Regions from separate parts of the Kluyvera chengduensis genome, predicted to be linked through region 3. Evidence: predicted binding sites of a transcription regulator. Region 3 holds the regulator's gene; each other region holds the start of a gene.
The links. Region 3 encodes LexA, which represses DNA repair genes until DNA is damaged. Its sites were predicted from a motif close to TNCTGTATGTACATACAGNA; they were not measured.
Positions count from the first base shown of each region.

Region 1 (6,920 bases), on a different contig from region 3:
CGCCCATCGATTTTTCAATCTGCTGCTTCGCCAGCTTACCGTCGAACGGTGCCACGCGGTCTTGCAGCATGATGAGCTGATCGGCAATTTGCGGAGGGAAAAGGTCGCGGCGGGTAGAGAGCATCTGCCCAAACTTGATCCATACCGGGCCAAGCTCCTGTAATGCCAGGCGCAGACGTTCGCCTAACGGTTTATCCTTATGGCGATTTGGCATCCAGAACAGCAGCCGACGCCCAATACGCAGCGGCAGCGTAATACGCATTTTGGGAATGAGCTCATCAAGCCCGTAACTCAAAAAGGTGCGGATGATAAAATACAGGCGCCGTAATTCTCCTGGCGTCATTTCCCCTCCAGTTTTTCCAACCGTTTCGTCAGCGCGGCAACGTCACGCTCAACGGCCGTTGTTTCTTCCGCAAACCAGGCCACTTCCAGCGCGCCGGGTGCCAGTCGCCACTCTTCCGTTAGGGTTTCCGCCACATAGCGCTGCTGGCGTGCCAGCCCGTGCTGAATGAACTTCGCCCCGCCGCGCAGCGCTTTGCTGATACCCTCAGCCGCCACATCGCCGGTATAGGGTGCCAACAATTCTGCGGGAGAGAACTCCGCCAGGTCCGCCAGCGAAACCAGGTTTTGCACCACCTGAAGATCGCCCTGCACTTCCAGATCGTTATTGCGGATAAGCGCCGTCAGCTGTTGGCGGTTGCGCAGCTGCGGCAGCACGCTGACGCGGGTGATGACGGTGCAATCCGCCTCGCCGTCCCACGCGCCAACTACGTCAACCTGGCGCTCGCTAAAGATAAGCACCAGCGGGGAAGAAAACTCTTTCAGCTCAATGCGTAATACTTTTCCGATAAGACGCTGACGGGCAGGTTTCAACGCTTTTTCGCGCCATAGCAGCGCATTAATGGCGGTTTCAATACTGCCGGTCACTAAGGGTTTTAAAGGCATACGGCCCCCGCTTATCAGAATTTATAGCCGCGATGCAGCGCGACAATCCCGGCAGTCAGGTTGAAGTACTCAACGTTTTCCAGCCCGGCGTTCTGCATCATCCCTTTCAGGGTGTCCTGATCGGGGTGCATACGAATAGATTCCGCCAGATAGCGATAGCTTTCTGCATCGTTCGCCACCATTTCGCCAATGCGCGGCAGAATGTGGAACGAATAGGCGTCATACGCTTTGCTCAGCGGGTCGATAACCGGCTTGGAGAACTCCAGCACCAGCAGGCGTCCGCCTGGCTTCAGCACGCGATACATTGAACGCAGCGCTTTGTCTTTGTCGGTGACGTTACGCAGACCAAAAGAGATGGTGATGCAGTCAAAGGTATTATCGGGGAACGGCAGCGCTTCGGCGTTAGCCTGTACGTATTCCACATTACCTACCACGCCGATGTTGCGCAGCTTCTCACGCCCCATTTTGAGCATGGAGTCGTTAATATCCGCCAGCACCACGCGGCCGGTTTCACCAACCATACGCGAGAATTTTGCCGTCAGGTCACCGGTGCCGCCCGCCAGATCGAGGACCGTCTGTCCACGGCGCACGCCGCTGCAATCAATGGTAAAACGCTTCCAGAGACGATGGATACCGAATGACATCAGGTCATTCATCACATCGTATTTTGCGGCGACAGAATGGAAGACATGCGCCACCATGTTTTCTTTCTGTGATTTGGCGATTGTTTGAAAGCCAAAGTGCGTCGTTTCTTGTGAATCCTCAACCATCTCTATGCCTGCTTATCAAGAAAATGTTCATGGAGTGTAACAGATTGGACGCAATTGCCCTACGATTCCACCCCGTTACCAAACCCGGGCGGCGAGCGTCTTAGCGACGTTCTGCGGCTAACGGATTGTCATCATTCGTGTCTGTGTCGTCACGCAGACGAAAATCATCGTCCTGTGCTGTCGCCTGTTCAACCAGTTCCGGATTAATCTCGCGTTTTACCTCCACCCCAAGGTGGCGGAACGCTTCGGCCTGCGTAAGCAGGTTCCCGCGCCCGGTAGTGAGCTTTTTCATCGCCTGCCGGTAGTTTTCCTGCGCTTTATCGATGCTCTGGCCAATGGCTGACATGTCGTCCACGAAAAGGCGCATTTTGTCATATAAGCGGCTTGCGCGTTCAGCAATATGCTGCGCATTTCGGCTTTGGTGTTCGTAGCGCCAGAGGTTGGCGATGGTCCGCAGCGCCACCAGCAGCGTGGTTGGGCTTACCAGCATGATATTGTTTTTGAGCGCTTCGCTGATAAGTTCGGGCTGACGGTCCAGCGCCAGCAAAAATGCTGGCTCGACGGGAATAAACATCAGGACATAGTCCAGCGAACGTAGCCCCGGAAGCTGCTGGTAATCTTTGCGCCCCAGCATCCGGATATGGTTACGCACGGCGGCAATATGCTCCTGCAGCGCGGCTTCGCGAGTGTAATCATCTTCGGCGTTAAAGTAGCGCTCGTAGGCCACCAGCGTCATTTTGGCATCTACCACCACGTCTTTGCGGTGCGGCAAGCGCACGATGACGTCAGGCTGCATGCGAGAGTTCGCATCCGTATTGATGCTGACCTGAGTTTCGTATTCATGCCCTTCCCGCAGGCCAGAAGCCTCCAGCACGCGCGTGAGCACGACTTCGCCCCAGTTGCCCTGGGTTTTGTTGTCGCCTTTTAGCGCGCGAGTCAGGTTAACCGCTTCCTGCGCCATCTGGGCGTTGAGCTGCTGGAGGTTACGAATTTCATGCGCCAGCGTATGACGCTCGCGCGCCTCCTGACCAAAGCTCTCCTGAACCTGACGGCGAAAACCATCAAGCTGCTCACGAAGCGGCGTCAGCAAGCCGTGCAGGCTCTGACGGTTCTGTTCGTCTACCCGGCGGTTACTCTGCTCGAAAATACGGTTAGCCAGATTTTCAAACTGCTCGCTCAGACGCTGCTCGCTGTTGAGCATCAAACGGTATTTTTCATCACCGTGCTGCCGCGTGGTCTCCAGCAGCGTAGTGACCTCGCGCAAATCGACCTCCAGCGACGAGTTGATTTCCCGCAGGCTGCGCAGTTCGTTGTTGAGTAGTTCGCACTCTTCGCGCCAGTGGGCATTCTGGGCAACTTGCTGTTTTGCCGCGCTGAGCTCACCATACACATCACGCTCTTCGGCTAGCTGTTCCGCCCGCTGCTGCGCCACGCGATAGCTCGCCGCCAGCCAGCCAATCGCCATGCCCGCTAGCGCGACCAACGCATAAATCACTACGGCAATATCCACAACGCCCCCTGCTTAAACCCGTTATCTGCACAAAATAGAATTGTGCTGTATAAACGTCCAGTTTCAAAGCAGTTTCCTGCGAGCCTCTACGCAAAAAGAAAAAGGCCGAACAAGTCGGCCTTTTACATTGGCGATACGCGGACTACAGCAGGCGGCGAGCCGCTTCCACCACGATTTTCACCGCGTGACTTTCAGTCTGCTTCATCGTCTCAGCGTTCGGGATTTCCTGCTGGGTACGGTTAACGATAACGCCAGCCACCATCCCGGCACGCAGACCCTGGCTTGAGCACATGGTCAGCAGCGTCGCGGATTCCATCTCGTAGTTCATCACGCCCATTGACTGCCACTCTTCCATGGAGCCTTTGAAGTTTCTCACTACGCGGCCGGAGAAGGTGTCATAACGTTCCTGACCCGGGTAGAAAGTGTCAGAAGAGGCGGTGACGCCCACGTGAGTGGTTGCGCCTACTGATTTCGCCGCTTCTACCAGTGCAGTCGTACACGCGAAGTCAGCAACGGCTGGATATTCCATCGGCGCAAAGTGCAGGCTCGCCCCGTCCAGACGAACGGAAGCCGTCGTCACCAGTACGTCACCGACGTTGATGTTCGGCTGAATAGCGCCAGTGGTACCAACGCGCAGGAAAGTACGAATACCCAACTGCGCCAGTTCTTCCACAGCGATAGAGGTGGATGGGCCACCGATACCGGTAGAGCAAACGATCACTGACTTGCCGTCGAGCTCGGCACGCCAGGAAGTAAATTCACGGTGAGATGCCAGTTTTACCGGCTTTTCCATCAGCGCGGCGATCTTTTCCACACGTTCCGGGTCACCAGGGACGATAGCAATCGTGGCCCCTTGAAGGTCGCTTTTGGTGAGGCCGAGATGAAAAACATCAGACTTGGACATAAAGAACTCCTCTGTGGTTCAGTTTTGTCAGAAGAAGCAAAAATGTACTTTATAGAAGACCACGATATCTTTTCGTGACTACCATCACTAAGAGTTAAAAATATTACATTAAATTCCATGCAATTAGTGATTCACATCACATTAACAAGTTATTGTTATCACCTGCTGCACAAAAATACGCCGCATTCAGGCACTGTGAATCGGCTATGAGTTCATTAAAAGGGTACGGAGAATGCCATGACAATCAACAAACAACCTGGATTTGCCCCTGCTGCTTCGCCTCATGCCTCAACCGCTATTCATACCTCCGACGAGAGCATCTCGGCGGGAGAAACGTCTATTCCTTCACAAGGTGAGATGCTGCCGGCGTACTACGCGCGCCCCAAACACAGCGACGCGCCGCTGCCGATAATCATCGTAGTGCAGGAGATTTTTGGTGTCCACGAACACATCCGTGATATTTGCCGCCGTCTGGCGCTGGAGGGCTATCTGGCGATCGCACCAGAGCTCTACTTCCGTCAGGGCGATCCTAATGATTACGCTGACATCCCTACACTGTTTGCTGGCCTGGTCTCAAAAGTTCCCGATGCGCAGGTTCTTGCCGACCTCGACCACGTTGCCAGTTGGGCTGCGCGCAACGGTGGTGACGCGAGCCGCCTGGGCATCACCGGTTTTTGCTGGGGTGGGCGCATTACGTGGCTCTATGCCGCACATAACCCGCAGTTGAAAGCCGCCGTTGCCTGGTATGGCCGCCTGGTCGGTGATAAAACGCTGAACAACCCAAAAAACCCGGTAGATATCGCCGTCGATCTGAGCGCGCCAGTGCTGGGGCTGTACGGTGGAGAGGATACGGGTATCCCGCTGGATTCCGTCGAAACCATGCGCCATGCACTGCGCGCGGCGAATGCAAAAGCAGACATCGTGGTTTATCCAGACGCTGGGCATGCGTTTAACGCCGATTACCGCCCGAGCTATCATGAAGAGTCAGCTAAAGACGGCTGGCAGCGCATGCTGGCATGGTTTGCGCAGTACAATGGGAAAAAAGGCTAAGCCTTATATAAAGCAAAACGGAGGCAAATGCCTCCATTTAATTTCTTACGCCTGACGCAGATTCTGCGCCGCTTTTACCATGTTCGCCAGCGCCGCGCGGGTTTCCGGCCAGCCGCGAGTTTTCAGACCGCAGTCCGGGTTCACCCACAAACGTTCTGCCGGGATACGCTGCTCAGCTTTCTTCAGCAGGGCTTCAATCCACTCCACGCTTGGCACGTTCGGCGAGTGAATGTCATAGACGCCCGGCCCGATTTCGTTCGGGTAATCGAACTCTTCAAACGACTCCAGAAGCTCCATGTCTGAACGGGAGGTTTCAATGGTAATCACATCCGCATCCAGCGCCGCGATAGAATCCATGATGTCGTTGAATTCGCAGTAACACATGTGGGTGTGGATTTGCGTGTCATCTTGCGCCACCGCGGCGTTAATGCGGAAGGCTTCCACGCCCCACTCCAGATAGGCCGCCCAGTCGCTGCGACGTAACGGCAGACCTTCACGCAGCGCCGGTTCGTCAATCTGAATAATACCGATGCCAGCCGCTTCCAGATCCGCCACTTCATCACGCAGCGCCAGCGCAATCTGCTTAGCTATGGTTTCGCGGGTCACATCTTCACGCGGGAAGGACCAGCAAAGAATCGTGACCGGGCCGGTCAGCATCCCTTTCACCGGTTTGTCGGTCAGAGATTGGGCGTACTTCGCCCACTCCACGGTGATCGCTTCCGGGCGGCTGACATCGCCAATGACAACCGGCGGCTTCACGCAGCGGGAACCGTAGCTCTGCACCCAGCCGTTCTGGGTGAAGACGAAGCCGTCGAGGTGTTCACCGAAGTATTCCACCATGTCGTTACGCTCGGCTTCACCGTGCACCAGCACGTCAAGACCCAGGCGCTCCTGCTCAATTATCGCCTGCTTGATATGTTCAGCAATCCCGGTGCGGTAGTGGTTGGCATCCAGGTTACCTTTTTTGAAGTCCAGACGCAGGCCGCGGATTTCCGTGGTTTGCGGGAAAGAGCCGATGGTTGTGGTCGGCCAGGCCGGGAGATTAAAGCGCGCGCGCTGCGCTTCAGCGCGTACCAGGTAGGCGCTATTGCGCTGACTGTCTTTGGCGGTAATCGCCGCCAGACGCTGTTCTACTGCCGCATTGTGTACGCGGGTTGAATGACGGCGAGCCTGAATCGGCGCGCTCCACTCGACCAGCGACCCTGTGTCGCCGGTATTTAGCGCATCGCGAAGCAGCGCCAGCTCACCACATTTTTGCAGGGCGAAGGCGAACCAGCTCTTCACTTCCGCGTCCAGACGGGTTTCGACGCTGAGATCAATTGGGCTGTGCAGCAGGGAGCAGGAAGAGGCGACCCAGAGTTCACGTTTTCCAACCAGCGTTTTAATCTGCGCATACTTTTCAGTGAGATCGGCGCGCCAGACGTTACGACCATTAATCAGGCCTGCAGAGAGCAACCAGTCCGCCGGTAGGCGCTGATGCAGCGCTTCAACATCATCTTTACCGTGTACCAGATCAACATGCAGCCCCTGCACCGGTAGCGCAGCGATGGTGTCCAGATTCGGCGTCACGCCTTCGAAATAGGTGGTGAGCAGCAGCTTCACGTGCCCCTGCAGCGCATCATAGGCCGGTTTGAACGCGTTCAGCCACGCCTGTGGCAGTTCAAGAACCAGTGCTGGTTCATCAATCTGCACCCACTCAATACCCCGTTTTGCCAGCTCGGCCAGTACCTGCTGGTACACC
Region 1 is NZ_JBIQOI010000013.1:71,565-78,484, reverse strand. It holds gene ubiB (ubiquinone biosynthesis regulatory protein kinase UbiB) at 1-343, opposite strand, end outside; gene ubiJ (ubiquinone biosynthesis protein UbiJ) at 340-945, opposite strand; gene ubiE (bifunctional demethylmenaquinone methyltransferase/2-methoxy-6-polyprenyl-1,4-benzoquinol methylase UbiE) at 960-1,715, opposite strand; gene rmuC (DNA recombination protein RmuC) at 1,816-3,225, opposite strand; gene udp (uridine phosphorylase) at 3,368-4,129, opposite strand; gene ACH1XZ_RS21825 (dienelactone hydrolase family protein) at 4,367-5,179, shown strand; gene metE (5-methyltetrahydropteroyltriglutamate--homocysteine S-methyltransferase) at 5,225-6,920, opposite strand, start outside.
Region 1: the regulator LexA is predicted to act here: its motif matches at 3,269-3,288, upstream of rmuC (DNA recombination protein RmuC).

Region 2 (6,920 bases), on a different contig from region 3:
TGGTTACCGCCACATCGACACGGCGGCGGTATACAACAATGAGCAAGGCGTTGGTGAGGGGATCAGGCAGGGACTGGCTTCAAATGGCCTTAGCCGTAACAGTCTCTTCGTGACCACGAAATTATGGCCAGGCGCGGCAGAGTGGGGTGAAAAACCTAAAACCTTCGAGCAGACCCTGGAGGCCTGCGAGAACAGTCTGCATCTGTTGGGGCTGGATTATATCGATCTTTATCTTATTCATTCACCTCACGGCGGCTCGCAGCGTCTGAACGAGTGGAAAGCGCTGCTGGAACTGCAAAAAATGGGTAAAGCCAGAAGTATTGGCGTCAGCAACTATTCGCAGATCCACCTTGATGAGATTGAAGCGGCGGGGCTTCCCATGCCGGATGTGAACCAGATTGAACTGCATCCCTGGTCTCAGAAATCCGACCTTATTCAATATATGCGTGACAGAAATATTACCCCGATTGCTTACAGTAGCCTCGCCCCCCTTTCTACATGGCGCACGGGTGCCGGTCAGGACAGTGCCAAGCCTGATGAACTTAAAGCAGGAGATACCGTGTTCGCTGAAATGGCGGCCAGCTATGGTGTGACGGAAGCACAATTTCTGCTGCGCTGGGGGATACAAAATGGCTACGCCGTCCTGCCCAAAAGCCTCAACCCAGTTCGCATGCGCCAGAATTTAGATCTGGCTGGTTTTGACATTAAGCCTGCTGATATGGATCTTATTCGATATATGGACCGTGGTGCCGGAATCGCATGGTCTATGGGCGACCCGACCAAAGTGTCTTAATTCGCGCCTTTCACGAAAGGATGAACAAAAATACCTAATGTTCCAGAATGTGGCAAAAGCATTGGAACAGTTGAACGAATTTGAAATGCACCATAAGGGATAGCGTTTATCCTGGCTTGCTGAGTTGGAGCGAATTTGACTATCTCAAAAAATAATGTCCGCTTGCACAAAACGTACAAGCAAACTGAGCGAAACCTCTGCTAAGGGCGAAAGTCGAAAATAACTGACTAGCGAGATTGTTCGTACTTAACCGCTTCACGAACTTTAACCAGTGCGGCATATAAATCCTCCATGGCGATTGACCCAAGAGCAACCCGAAGCGCCTGAGGAACAACCAGTGAAGTACAGAAAGGCTCTGCGGTTGAGACGGAAATATTGCTGTCCATCAGAACCCGGGCAACCCTGTCTGCTCTTGCCTCGTCCGGCAGAGGGATCCAGGCAAAATAGGAGCCCGGATGTGTAATACAGGAAATATCGCCAAGCGCCGCTTTTAACACCGCCTGTCGCTGGTGGGCATCACGTCGTTTCAGCGTTTCAAAACGGGCCACCGTACCATCCTCTATCCAGTTACAGACCAGTGCGGTCATCAATGAAGGCGTATTCCATGTGGTTGCCCTGACGGCTCTTTCCAGCAAGGGGCGGAACGAGGCGGGGCAGACGACGGCGCCGACTCTTAGGCCCGTCGCCACGTTCTTTGAGAACCCGGTGATATACACCGTTCGCTCTGGGGCATAAATCGCAACAGGTGGGGGTGGCCTACGGACGAGATAGCCATAAGCAGTGTCCTCAATCACGAGAAGATCATAGGTTCGTGCAATAGCGGCCAGGCTTTTTCGCTGACTACGGCTGAGCACCCAGCCAAGGGGATTATGCAACGTCGGCATGGTATAGAGCGCCCTGACATGCCTTTTCTGGCATAGCGCTTCCAGTGCCGATAAATCCGGTCCATCGGCCAGAACGGGTATGGCAATCAGTTCCAGATGGTACAGTTCAGCCAGCACTTTAAAACCGGGATAGGTGAGGGCATCAACGGCCACAACATCTCCCGGGCGTAGCAAACCCATCACCGTGATGGTCAATCCGTGCTGCGCACCGTTCACTATCACCACATTGTCGGCTTCAGGCTGGAATTCCGCACCTGCAATGTAAGTCGCGATAATTTCCCTCTCAGTCATCCTGCCTGCATGTGGCTGGTAGCGCAGATGAGATTCAATATCCCCGGATACCGCGACCTGTCGTAGCGCCTCACGTAGAATCTCCCCCTGTCCTGGGAGTGACGGATAGTTAAAATTCAGGTCAAGCACATCGGTTGCCACCGCATGCTGGTCAATCCCGTGGCCGAAGGGCAACGCTATCTCCCTGACAAACGTGCCTCTCCCGGTTTCACCGCTGACCAGACCCATCGCTTCCAGCTCACTGTAGACCCGGGTTGCGGTCGCCAGAGAAATATGTTCCTGGGTTGAGAGGGCTCTGTGCGTCGGTAAACGTGTACCGGCAGGGATCTCCCCGCTGCGGATGCGGTCAGCGAAGCTATCCACGATGGATTTATAGCGGGCTTTCATCAAATGTATCCATGACAATAATTTGATTGTATTGAATCATCGAGCGTACCATCCGCCTCACAGACGCTCAAGCCTACGAGCGATTTATAAAAAGTGAGGTGGCAGTGGTGAATACGGCGATAGATAAAACCGATCCGAACCCCGTTTCCGGATGGATAAACGGGCTGCTGGGGGTGATCATTTTTAGTGGTTCGCTACCGGCTACACGCGTTGCGGTCCTCGATATGGATCCCTTTTTTCTGACGTTTCTGAGAGCGTCAGTAGCCGGTGTGCTGGCCTTGATGCTGATTTACGGCTTTCGTGAAAAACGTCCGCAGGCCTCGCAGATTGTGCCGCTCATGATTGTCTCCCTGGGCGTCATTATCGGATTTCCGCTGCTGACGGCGATGGCGTTACAGCATGTGACCTCCGCCCACTCCATCGTTTTTCTGGGGCTTCTGCCGCTCAGCACCGCGATTTTTGGCGTACTGCGTGGTGGTGAACGTCCCAGAATGGCCTTCTGGATTTTCTCTGTGCTTGGCAGCCTGCTTGTGATGGGATTTGCTCTCTCGCAAAGCGTAGCCATCTCACTCACCGGCGATGTTCTCATGCTTGCCGCGGTGGTGGTTTGCGGTCTGGGTTATGCCGAAGGCGCAAAACTGACTCGCGTGCTGGGGGGATGGCAGGTTATCAGTTGGGCGTTGATCCTCTCACTGCCATTTATGCTTATCGCTTTATTGATAACCATGCCTGTTACCTTTACCGGCATCGGTATATCTGCCTGGGTAGCCCTGGGTTATGTCTCGCTGTTCAGCATGCTGATTGGTTTTATTTTCTGGTACAAGGGGCTTGCTGTGGGAGGGATTGCTGCCGTCGGTCAGCTACAGCTTCTTCAGCCTTTCTTCGGGCTGGGCCTGTCAGCCACGCTGCTGCATGAAGCCGTGAGTCCGCTTATGGTGTTCATTACGTTCGGCGTTATCCTGTGCGTCATGGGCTCTCGTCAATTCTCCCGATAACGCTTATGTCTGGTTGGCGCTGGTTGGCTTGTTTCGATTCCCGGCGTCGCGTCGCTCGGCCGGGCAACGCAAAAAAGCCGCAAGCAGAGGACGGCTTGCGGCTTCAGGATGAGCGATACGGCAGGGGGGTATTTACGCTGCTTTAACGGCTCTAATTTTTTTACTGCCAGCGGTATCTGACTCCGCGGTATCGGTTTCTGCTGGGGTACCGGGTTTAGGAAGCTTGCTGGTACGCAGAACATGCTGGACGGCCATTTTCTGCTCGGCGAGATACAGCCCAAGATCCTCGGCCAGCGTTTCATCCATCGGCTTGCCGCTCTGCAACAGCAAATCGGTGAACGCTTCTGCCATATCGAGTAGTCTGTCGTAAGCGTCAGCCTCTTTCTTACTGGCAAATGTCATTTTCTCTTCACCTTTTCTTACGACAACAAATTTTGTTTCAACGGCCATTATTTGCCCCTTGCACTGTGATTATATCCAGTGTATCAGTTATGGGGCTGTTTTGCAGGGAAAATGTGCACAGATTCCGCGTAAAAATCATGGTGGGATTTTATTTTTATTGAGGAGTGGCCTATAGATGTAGGCCTGATAAGCGTAGCGCCATCAGGCATCTCATGCACTATCTCCGCAAATCCCGGCGTCGCTCCGTTCGCCGGGCTACGAAAATGGCTTAATTGCGCAGTTAGCGTTTTCTCTGATCTTTTTCAGGCTATCTCACCACACACATCGGCCTGCCTGATATCGGCTCTGGGTGTATCTCCGTTTCTACGCTGAATACGGTCTTCAGTAATCCAGGGGTCATTACCTCTTCCGGTGTACCTTGCGCCATAACGTGCCCGTTCTCCATGACGACCAGATGGTCGCAGTACCGGCTGGCCTGATTAAGGTCGTGTAGTACGGCGACTACCGTTTTCCCTTGGGCCTGGAGTTCGCCCATTAGCCGCATCAGTTCCACCTGGTGATTGATATCGAGATAGGTGGTTGGCTCATCGAGGAGGACAACGGGCGTATTCTGCGCCAGGACCATCGACAGAAATGCACGCTGGCGCTGACCGCCGGAAAGATCGGTTAACCGCCGGTCGGCAAGGTGTTGGACTCGGGTCTGGCTCATCGCGTCATTCACCCGCGCATTGTCTTCAGCAGAGAGACGTCCCCAGAGTGATAACCACGGATTTCGACCGTACGACACCAGCTCCTGCACGGTGATCCCCTCGGGCGTTAAATGGTGCTGCGGCAGCAGCGCCAGCCTGCGCGCCAACTGCCGTGATGAGAGCGAGTTGATAGGATTATCGCCAAGAAATACGCGACCGGACTGCGGCGTTAACAGCCGCGAAAAACAGTGTAGCAACGTCGATTTCCCGCAGCCGTTAGGGCCGAGCAGGGCGGTGGTTTTCCCTGTTGGCAGCGCAAGTGAAACGCCGTCAAGCACCTTGTTTGTACCGTAACAGAGCGTCAGATTTTCAGTTCGTAATGTCATTTATCGCATTCTCACAAGCAGCCAGACAAACCACGGCGCACCGATAATGGCGGTCAACACCCCAGCCGGAAGCTCCAACGGGGGATGAGTAATTCGCGCCAGCAGGTCGGCAATCACCAGCAGCAACGCCCCTGTCATGGCCGAAACGGGCAGCAGCCAGCGGTGACGTCCACCGGTAATGCTGCGCACCATATGCGGTACCACGAGTCCAATAAAGCTAATCGGGCCGCAGACGGCCACGCCGGTTGACGTCATGGCGACAGCCAGCAGCAAAGCCTGGAACCGAATACGCGGCACCGACACACCGAGCGTGGCGGCACGCGCATCGCCCAATGCCAGGAGGTCGAGATCGCGGCAATAACGCAGGCTCAGCGGCAGAAATAAAATCAGCAGCGGGGCGGCTATTTTCACAAAGCTCCAGTCACGGCCCCATAAGCTGCCGGTCAGCCACAGCAGGGCGCTGTTCACATCCTGCGGACGCGAGAGCATCAGATAATCCGTCAGGCTGGCCCAGCAGGCAGAGAGCGCGACGCCCGTGAGCGCGAGCTTCATCGGCTGGCTGGTGTTCGCCAGCATTCTCAGCAGGATCAGGCCCACCATGCCACCGGCAAAGGCCAGCAGCGGCAGTGCAACCACCGGTAGTGACGGTAAGAGAAGCAGCGCGCCCACAGAGGCGAGGCTGGCGGCATGGTTTACGCCGAGAATATCCGGTGAAGCCAGTGGGTTACGCACGATCCCCTGCACCAGAACGCCGGCCACCGCGAGAGCGGCACCGACAAGCAGCGCCAGCAGCAGTCGCGGCAGACGATACGCCGTTAACACGTAATGATACTCGCGCCCGGTCTGCCAGTCGGTCAGTAGGGCACGCCAGGGAACGGCGATCACCCCCATTTGTAACGACAGAACCGAAAACCCTGCCAATGCGAAGGCGATGAAAATGACGAGCGTAATTTTCATCCGCGCCTCCTGACCAGCCAGACAAAGCAGGGCGCGCCAATCAGCGCCACCACTGCTCCTGCGGGCAATTCACCAGGGAAGGCCAACGCTCGGGCCAGAACATCGGCCAGCAGTAGTAGCGTAGCGCCCATCAGCATGCTCATTGGCAGGACTTTGCGCTGATCGAATCCCACCCAGAAGCGAGCCAGATGCGGCGTCAGTAGGCCGATAAACGCCACCGGGCCGGCCACGCTGACGCAGGCACCGACCAAAAGCAGCACCAGAATGTTGATGGCTAAACGTAGCTTCGGCAGATTCACCCCCAGCGTGCGGGCGGTGCTGTCGCTGACGTTCAGCAGGTTCAGTTGATTAGCCAGCAGCAACACCACCGGTACAGCAACGGCCACCATCGGGAAAAGCTGCCAGAACTCCTGCCAACGCGCATGGGAAACGCCTCCGGCGAGCCAGTATAAAATGCCGTAGGCGTGATCTTCGGTCAGCAACAGAGTGATGCGGGTCAGGGCCATGCAAAACGCCGAGGACGCAATGCCTGCGAGGATCAGCTTGTTTCGGTCCTGGGTGTGATGAAATCCACCGCCAGCGGTCATCACCAGCAACCAGCTTACGCCGCCACCGCAGGCGGCGATAATGGCGATGGAGTAACCCGCAACGGGCACAGGGCTGACGGCGCTGGTAAGCGCCATCGCCAGCGCCGCGCCGCTGTTAATGCCGAGCAGCGAAGGGGAAGCCATGGCATTATGCGTCAGGGTTTGCAGCAGCGTTCCCGCGAGTGCCAGGCTTGCGCCAATCAGCATGGCGACCAGGCTTCTCGGCAAACGAAGGTTTTGCACCAGCGCTTGTGGAAGCGTCGGCGTATGGCCCGGCAGCAGGGCGTGAATGGCGTCAACGCCAGAAACAGGAATGGCCGAGTAGCAAAACAGACTCAGCCAGAAGATAGCGATAAGCGCGACAAGGGGAAGCCCCCACAGCAGCGCTGGATGTCTAAGAACCGTCATTTCACATCAGATAAGGGCTGGTGATGGAAGATTTTTACCGTGTCGCTGGCAATGCGTTCGGCCGCGAAAATGCCGCGCATCCGCGCCCAGGCGTTACTGTCGACCGACGCCGTCTGCTGTTTTTGCGCCGCAGTTAACATC
Region 2 is NZ_JBIQOI010000001.1:1,093,888-1,100,807, forward strand. It holds gene ACH1XZ_RS05055 (aldo/keto reductase family protein) at 1-793, shown strand, start outside; gene ACH1XZ_RS05060 (aminotransferase-like domain-containing protein) at 1,021-2,355, opposite strand; gene ACH1XZ_RS05065 (DMT family transporter) at 2,460-3,350, shown strand; gene ACH1XZ_RS05070 (YebG family protein) at 3,483-3,800, opposite strand; gene fecE (Fe(3+) dicitrate ABC transporter ATP-binding protein FecE) at 4,060-4,827, opposite strand; gene fecD (Fe(3+) dicitrate ABC transporter permease subunit FecD) at 4,828-5,784, opposite strand; gene fecC (iron-dicitrate ABC transporter permease FecC) at 5,781-6,779, opposite strand; gene ACH1XZ_RS05090 (Fe(3+) dicitrate ABC transporter substrate-binding protein FecB) at 6,776-6,920, opposite strand, start outside.
Region 2: the regulator LexA is predicted to act here: its motif matches at 3,814-3,833, upstream of ACH1XZ_RS05070 (YebG family protein).

Region 3 (6,920 bases):
AGCTCTTTGGCGTAGGTCCCCACTTCCATCACGTGCTCGTAGCCAATGTAAATCGGCACTAACGTGATAGGACGGGAGCCGCCGCGCAGCATCGCCTGAATGGTCATCGACAGGGTGCCGGTTTTCGGGTCCAGCAGACGACCGGTACGGGAGCGCCCGCCTTCCACAAAGTACTCAACGGAGTAACCGCGGCTGAACAGCTCGCCGAGGTATTCGCGGAACACGGTGGAGTAGAGCTTATTGCCCTTAAAGGTACGGCGAATAAAGAACGCGCCCAGGCGACGGAAAATCGGGCCCGCTGGCCAGAAGTTCAGGTTGATACCGGCAGCGATATGCGGCGGCACCAGCCCCTGATGATAGAGCACGTAAGAGAGCAGCAGGTAGTCCATGTGGCTGCGGTGACACGGCACATAGACGATTTCATGCCCGTCGTGCGCCAGCTGGCGTACGCGCTCGGCGTTGTTCACGTTAATGCCCTGGTACAGACGGTTCCAGGTAAAGCTGAGGATGCGGTCGGTCAGACGAATCATCTCGTAGGAGAAGTTCGCCGCGATCTCTTCCATCAGCGCAATAGCGTTCTGCTGGGCTTTCTCGTGGGAAATTTTCTTGCTGCGCGCTTCGTCTTCTACCGCTTTAGCGATAGCTTTTGACGCCAGCAGCTTCTTGAACAGGTCATGACGAGCAGGTAGACGTGGGCCGACCGCCGCCAGACGCTGACGAGCAAAGTGCATACGCGCGACGCGAGCCAGTTTCTGCGCGATCGTTTTATCGGTACCGTGTTCGTCAGCCATGCGGCGCAGGGAGACGGACGGCGAGAAACGCACAAAGCTGTCGCGACCGAGCCAGGAGACGGCGAAGAACTTCTGGAAGCCGTTCAGCATACGCAGCGGTGGGTTCACTTCGCCTTTCTCGCGACCCGGCGAACGACCAAACATCACCGACACTGGCACCATTTGCACATCCAGTTCTGGATTGCTGCGGTGCAGATCGAGGTAGTCGTGGAACAGTTTGATCGACTCTTCTTTCGGCGTGTAGTAGGTGAACACGCGCGGGCCGCCGTGGATAAAGACGTAGCGCGGCAGTAGCGTACCGTCGATTTCCAAGGGTTCAAGCGGGTCGGGTAAATCGTGCGCCAGGCACTGAGCGCGCAGCGTCAGCAAGTCAGCCTTAGAGTTATAAGGCAGGACGTACATAATAGGGCGCGACGTATCAAGCCCCAATTCCTGGGCAGGTTGTGCCGGAATAGACTTGCTCTTTACCAGAACACTTAATGGTAAATTCAGTAATTTGTAGTAAATTCGTGGCCAGCCGGACATAAACGATGTAAAGCCTCTGGTTAATCATGCAAATGCGCGGCAAGAATATCAGAAAGTCGGTGAAATTTCTGTTCTACCGCCTCATAACACGCATTGTCATTGACGTAAAAACGAAAAAGGTTCTTGAGATGGCCAATAATACCACTGGGATTACCCGAATCATCAAAGCTGCGGGCTATTCCTGGAAAGGATTCCGCGCGGCGTGGATCAATGAAGCGGCATTCCGCCAGGAAGGGGTAGCCTCTGTTATCGCGATTATTATCGCTTGCTGGCTGGATGTCGATGCCATCACCCGTGTCCTGCTTATCGGATCGGTCCTTTTGGTGATGATAGTGGAAATTCTCAATAGTGCACTGGAAGCGGTGGTTGACCGCATCGGTTCCGAGTATCACGAGCTGTCTGGCCGAGCAAAAGACATGGGTTCGGCGGCGGTGCTGCTGTCCATTTTCGTGGCGGTGATCACCTGGGCCATCTTACTGTGGGCTCATTTTCACTAAACCTGCGAAAACTGCCTGATTTCGTGAGTTTTACGGTTCCAAAATAGCCAGTAGCTGTATATACTCACAGCATAACTGTATATACACCCAGGGGGCGGAATGAAAGCGTTAACGACCAGGCAGCAAGAGGTGTTTGATCTCATCCGGGATCACATCAGCCAAACGGGCATGCCGCCAACGCGTGCGGAAATTGCTCAACGCTTGGGGTTCCGTTCCCCAAACGCAGCTGAAGAGCACCTGAAAGCGCTGGCGCGTAAAGGCGTGCTTGAGATTGTCTCAGGCGCTTCTCGCGGTATCCGCCTGCTGGTGGAAGAAGAAGAGGGCCTGCCGCTGGTGGGCCGCGTCGCGGCGGGTGAACCGCTGCTGGCGCAGCAGCACATCGAAGGTCACTATCAGGTTGACCCTTCTTTGTTTAAGCCAAGCGCGGATTTCCTGCTGCGTGTCAGCGGTATGTCGATGAAAGACATCGGTATTATGGATGGCGACCTGCTTGCCGTACATAAAACCCAGGACGTGCGTAACGGCCAGGTTGTCGTGGCGCGCATCGATGAAGAAGTGACGGTAAAACGCCTGAAAAAACAAGGTAACGTCGTCGAACTGCTACCAGAAAACAGCGAATTTAAGCCTATCGTGGTCGACCTGCGTCAGCAGAATTTTTCCATCGAAGGGCTGGCCGTTGGCGTTATCCGCAACGGCGAATGGCTGTAACTCTCCCCTGATTCACATGGCTGCGATACTTCCGCTATCGCAGCCTTTTTTCGTTTTGGTCGATACTCATGCCGCTACTTACTCACGCCGATAAGGCGCTGTGGCGCCTTGCGCTACCGATGATCTTCTCCAACATCACCGTGCCTCTGCTGGGCCTGGTCGATACCGCCGTTATCGGCCACCTCGATAGTCCTGTTTATCTCGGCGGCGTCGCCATTGGCGCAACGGCAACCAGCTTCCTGTTTATGCTGCTGCTGTTCCTGCGGATGAGTACTACCGGGCTCACGGCACAGGCGTTCGGCGCGAAAAATCCGCAGGCGCTGGCCCGTGCACTGGTGCAACCGCTGATGCTGGCACTCGGTGCCGGGCTACTGATTATTCTTTTCAAAACGCCGCTGATAAATCTGGCGCTCTCCATCGTTGGCGGCAGCGGCGAGGTGCTGGAGCAGGCCCGGCGCTTCCTCGCTATCCGTTGGCTTAGCGCACCTGCCGCATTGGCGAACCTGGTGTTGCTTGGCTGGCTGCTGGGCGTGCAGTACGCGCGGGCTCCGGTCGTACTGCTGGTCGTCGGCAACGTGCTGAATATCGTGCTCGACCTGTGGCTGGTGATGGGGTTGCACATGAACGTGCAGGGCGCTGCGCTGGCAACGGCGATTGCTGAATACGCCACGCTGCTGGTCGGGCTAGGAATGGCGCGTAAGGTGCTGGTGATGCGCGGGATCCCGTGGGCGATGCTGAAAACAGCCTGGCAGGGCGATTTTCGCCGCCTGCTGGCGCTCAACCGCGACATCATGCTGCGCTCGCTGCTGCTCCAGCTCTGCTTTGGCGCAGTGACCGTCTTCGGCGCGCGGCTGGGCAGCGAAGTCGTGGCGGTGAACGCGGTGCTGATGACCATGCTGACCTTCACGGCCTACGCGCTGGACGGTTTTGCCTACGCGGTAGAAGCGCATTCCGGGCAGGCCTATGGCGCGCGTGACGGCAGCAAACTGTTGGAAGTCTGGCGTGCTGCATGCCGTCAGGCGGGCGTGGTGGCGCTGGCGTTTGCCCTGATTTACGCCCTTCTGGGCGAGCATATTGTGGCGCTGCTGACGTCGCTGCCTGAACTGCGGCAGCTTGCCGACCGCTACGTGCTGTGGCAAGCGGTGCTGCCGGTTATCGGCGTGTGGTGTTATCTGCTCGACGGCATGTTTATCGGTGCCACCCGCGGTGCGGAGATGCGTAACAGCATGGCGGTGGCCGCTGCCGGGTTTGCGCTTACCATGCTGGCGCTACCGCTGCTTGGCAATCATGGGCTGTGGCTGGCGCTTGCCGTATTCCTTGCGCTGCGCGGGCTGGCGCTGGCCGTTATCTGGCGTCGTCACTGGAAAAACAACAGCTGGTTTGCCTGACGGTATGGTTAAAGATTCCGAATAATGAAACGGCACCAGAATGACTGACTACAATTAACCTCAAGCTTAGCGAAAAAGATGTCTTTCCTGAAACATGCTTTTCGCTATTCACTCACTGACGAACGAGGATTCAATGATGAATAAAGACGAAGTCGGCGGTAACTGGAAACAGGTTAAAGGTAAAGTGAAAGAGCAATGGGGCAAGCTGACCGATGATGATATGACGGTGATCGAAGGTAAACGCGATCAGCTGGTCGGTAAAATTCAGGAACGCTACGGCTACGCGAAAGATCAGGCCGAAAAAGAGGTGGATAGCTGGGATAAACGCCACAACCACCACTGGTAATAACGTCCTCCTGCCCGTGCGTACAAGGAAGTACGCTCCCTCTGTTAGTGCCCGCTAGCGGGATTTCTTTTTAATCTGAATGGTATGGTCGTGATGGCAGTGTTCGTGAGCGCTGCACGCTTCCACTTCTACGCAGGCCGAGCACAGGCCGTGCGCTTCAATCACGTTATGACGCAGAGCGAAGCCCATTTTGGCCGCCAGCGCGTGCATAATGTCTTCTACCCCTTCCGCACATTCTTCTTTCACCACGCCGCAGCGATCGCAGATAAACATCGCGGAGGTGTGCGTTGGTTGATCGAACAGGTGACAGAGCACGTAGCTGTTAGCCGATTCCACCTTATGCACGAAGCCTTGTTCCAGCAAAAACTCCAGCGCGCGATAGACGGTTGGCGGCTTAGCCTGCGGCTCTTTGACGCGCAGCAGGTCGAGCAAATCGTAGGCGCTAATCGCCCCTTCTTGCAGGCTCATCAGGCGCAATACTTCCAGACGTTGCGGAGTCAGGCGCACGCCGCGTTGCGCGCACAGCTTTTCAGCCTGCGCTAACAGTTCTTGCGTAGTGGTCTTATCCATTGGCGTCCTCGGGTTACGGGTGAAACAAACTCATACTTTACCATGTTATGCCGGAAACACCGAGTTTCCACAGGTGTGCTATAGGTGTGTTATAGCAGGTGTACTTCACACTCAGGATGAAAAATGATGAAAAGACCCGATTGCATTCGCCATTGGCATGATGTTGAAGGACCGGATGACTCGACTTACCCCGATAGCAACGAGCTTTTTGCCATCGGCGCGCCGCTGGCCCGCGCGCTGGGGCTGCGGCATCTCGGAATTCACCACGAACGGCTGCCGCCAGGCCGTCGCACTTCTTACCCACATGCGGAGAGTGACGAAGAGGAGTTTATCTACGTGCTGGAGGGCTACCCGCAGGCGTGGATCAACGGCTATCTGTGGAAGCTTCAGCCGGGGGATAGCGTCGGTTTCCCTGCCGGAACCGGTGTGTGTCATACCTTTATCAACAACACTTCCGAAGAGGTTCGGCTGCTGGTGGTGGGTGAGGCGAACAAAAAACACAACCGCATCTATTATCCGCTAAACGCCTCGTATGCCGTGACGCGTGAGGATCGCTGGGTCGATCACCCGCCGCAGTTTTTTGGCCCTCACGATGGAAAACCTGGGCGAAATTAGCATCTTCTTCTATAAAGATTAGGGTGCTTATTAAAAATAACGATAACCATAAAAATTTCAGTTAGGGGAACACACTACTTTTTTTCCCGCTATTCACAGCAACAGTTCGTCTCCATCCAGGCGATAACGGATGGAGGGTTGTTTCATTATCGACAATAAGACGAGCAAACTGTGAATAAAAAAGACAAATTTTCACTAATGGGGGTCGCTGTCTCCTTTTTCGTGGCGGGACAGGCAGGGGCGGCAAATAGCTGGACAGAGGCGCGCAACGACGCGATGGGCGGCACGGGGGTTGCCTCTGCAAACTACGGTAGCGGCGTACTCATTAACCCGGCACTGCTGGCAAAGGCCAAACCGGACGATGATATTACGCTTATCGTGCCCACTATCGGTGCGCAGATTTCTGATAAGGACGATCTGCGCAGTAAAATTGATGATATCAGCGACGAAATAGACAACTACCGGCAGGTGCTAAGCACGATTAATCTTAGCCAGATTTCAGCGGCGGCGGGCGATCTGGCGAATCAACTCTCCTCGCTGAAAGGAAAAACCGCGAACGGGAAAGCCGGTGCTGGGCTGGCAGTCAGCGTCCCCAATGATACGCTGAACGTGGCTTTTGTGGCGAAAGCGAATGCAAGGGCGCGGGTTAGTTCGTATATCGATCAAGGGGATATTGATCTTCTGCGCAGTATTCAGTCGAATCCTCTTAATGCGGCCACTGCGAACCCCCAGGATCTCAAGTCGAAAGGATATGGCCGTGCGGCGATCGTCTCCGACTACGGCGTGGCGATTGCCCGCCAGTTTGACATCGGCGGCGTGCCGGTGTCGCTGGGCATTACGCCAAAGCTGCAGCAAACCTGGCTCTATAACTACACCACCTCCATCTACAACTTCAGCAGCGACGACATCAACAGCAGCCGTTACCGCAACGACGACACCGGCTTTAACGTTGACGCCGGTCTGGCCGCTGATTTTGGCGATAACTGGACGGTGGGTCTGAGCGGACAAAACCTATTCTCTCGCGACATCGACACCAAAGAGGTCGATGGCGTGCGCGATACCTACCAGATTCGCCCATTGGTCACCGCTGGGGTCGCCTGGCACACGGATATGTTGACCCTCAGCGCCGATGGCGATCTCACTGAAACCAAAGGCTTTAAAAGCGAAGACACCTCGCAGTACGTTGGCGTGGGTGCCGAAGTGCGGCCGCTCGACTGGCTGGCGGTGCGCGCGGGCTATCGTGCAGATGTGAAAAATAACGACAGCAACGTCTTCACAGGCGGGGTTGGCTTTGCGCCGTTCAACCGTGTCCATGTCGATCTGATGGGGCTGTACGGCGAAAACCAAACCTGGGGGGCAGGGGCGCAGCTGAGCGTCACGTTCTAACTTAGCTCCCTTCCCGGAGTCGGTGCTGCGCACCTCGTCCGGGCTACAGGCCATACGACCCTGTAGCCCGGCCAAGCGAAGCGCCGCCGGGATC
Region 3 is NZ_JBIQOI010000008.1:41,454-48,373, forward strand. It holds gene plsB (glycerol-3-phosphate 1-O-acyltransferase PlsB) at 1-1,316, opposite strand, end outside; gene ACH1XZ_RS18045 (diacylglycerol kinase) at 1,445-1,813, shown strand; gene lexA (transcriptional repressor LexA) at 1,913-2,521, shown strand; gene dinF (MATE family efflux transporter DinF) at 2,590-3,909, shown strand; gene ACH1XZ_RS18060 (CsbD family protein) at 4,046-4,255, shown strand; gene zur (zinc uptake transcriptional repressor Zur) at 4,310-4,825, opposite strand; gene ACH1XZ_RS18070 (cupin domain-containing protein) at 4,952-5,440, shown strand; gene ACH1XZ_RS18075 (conjugal transfer protein TraF) at 5,612-6,826, shown strand.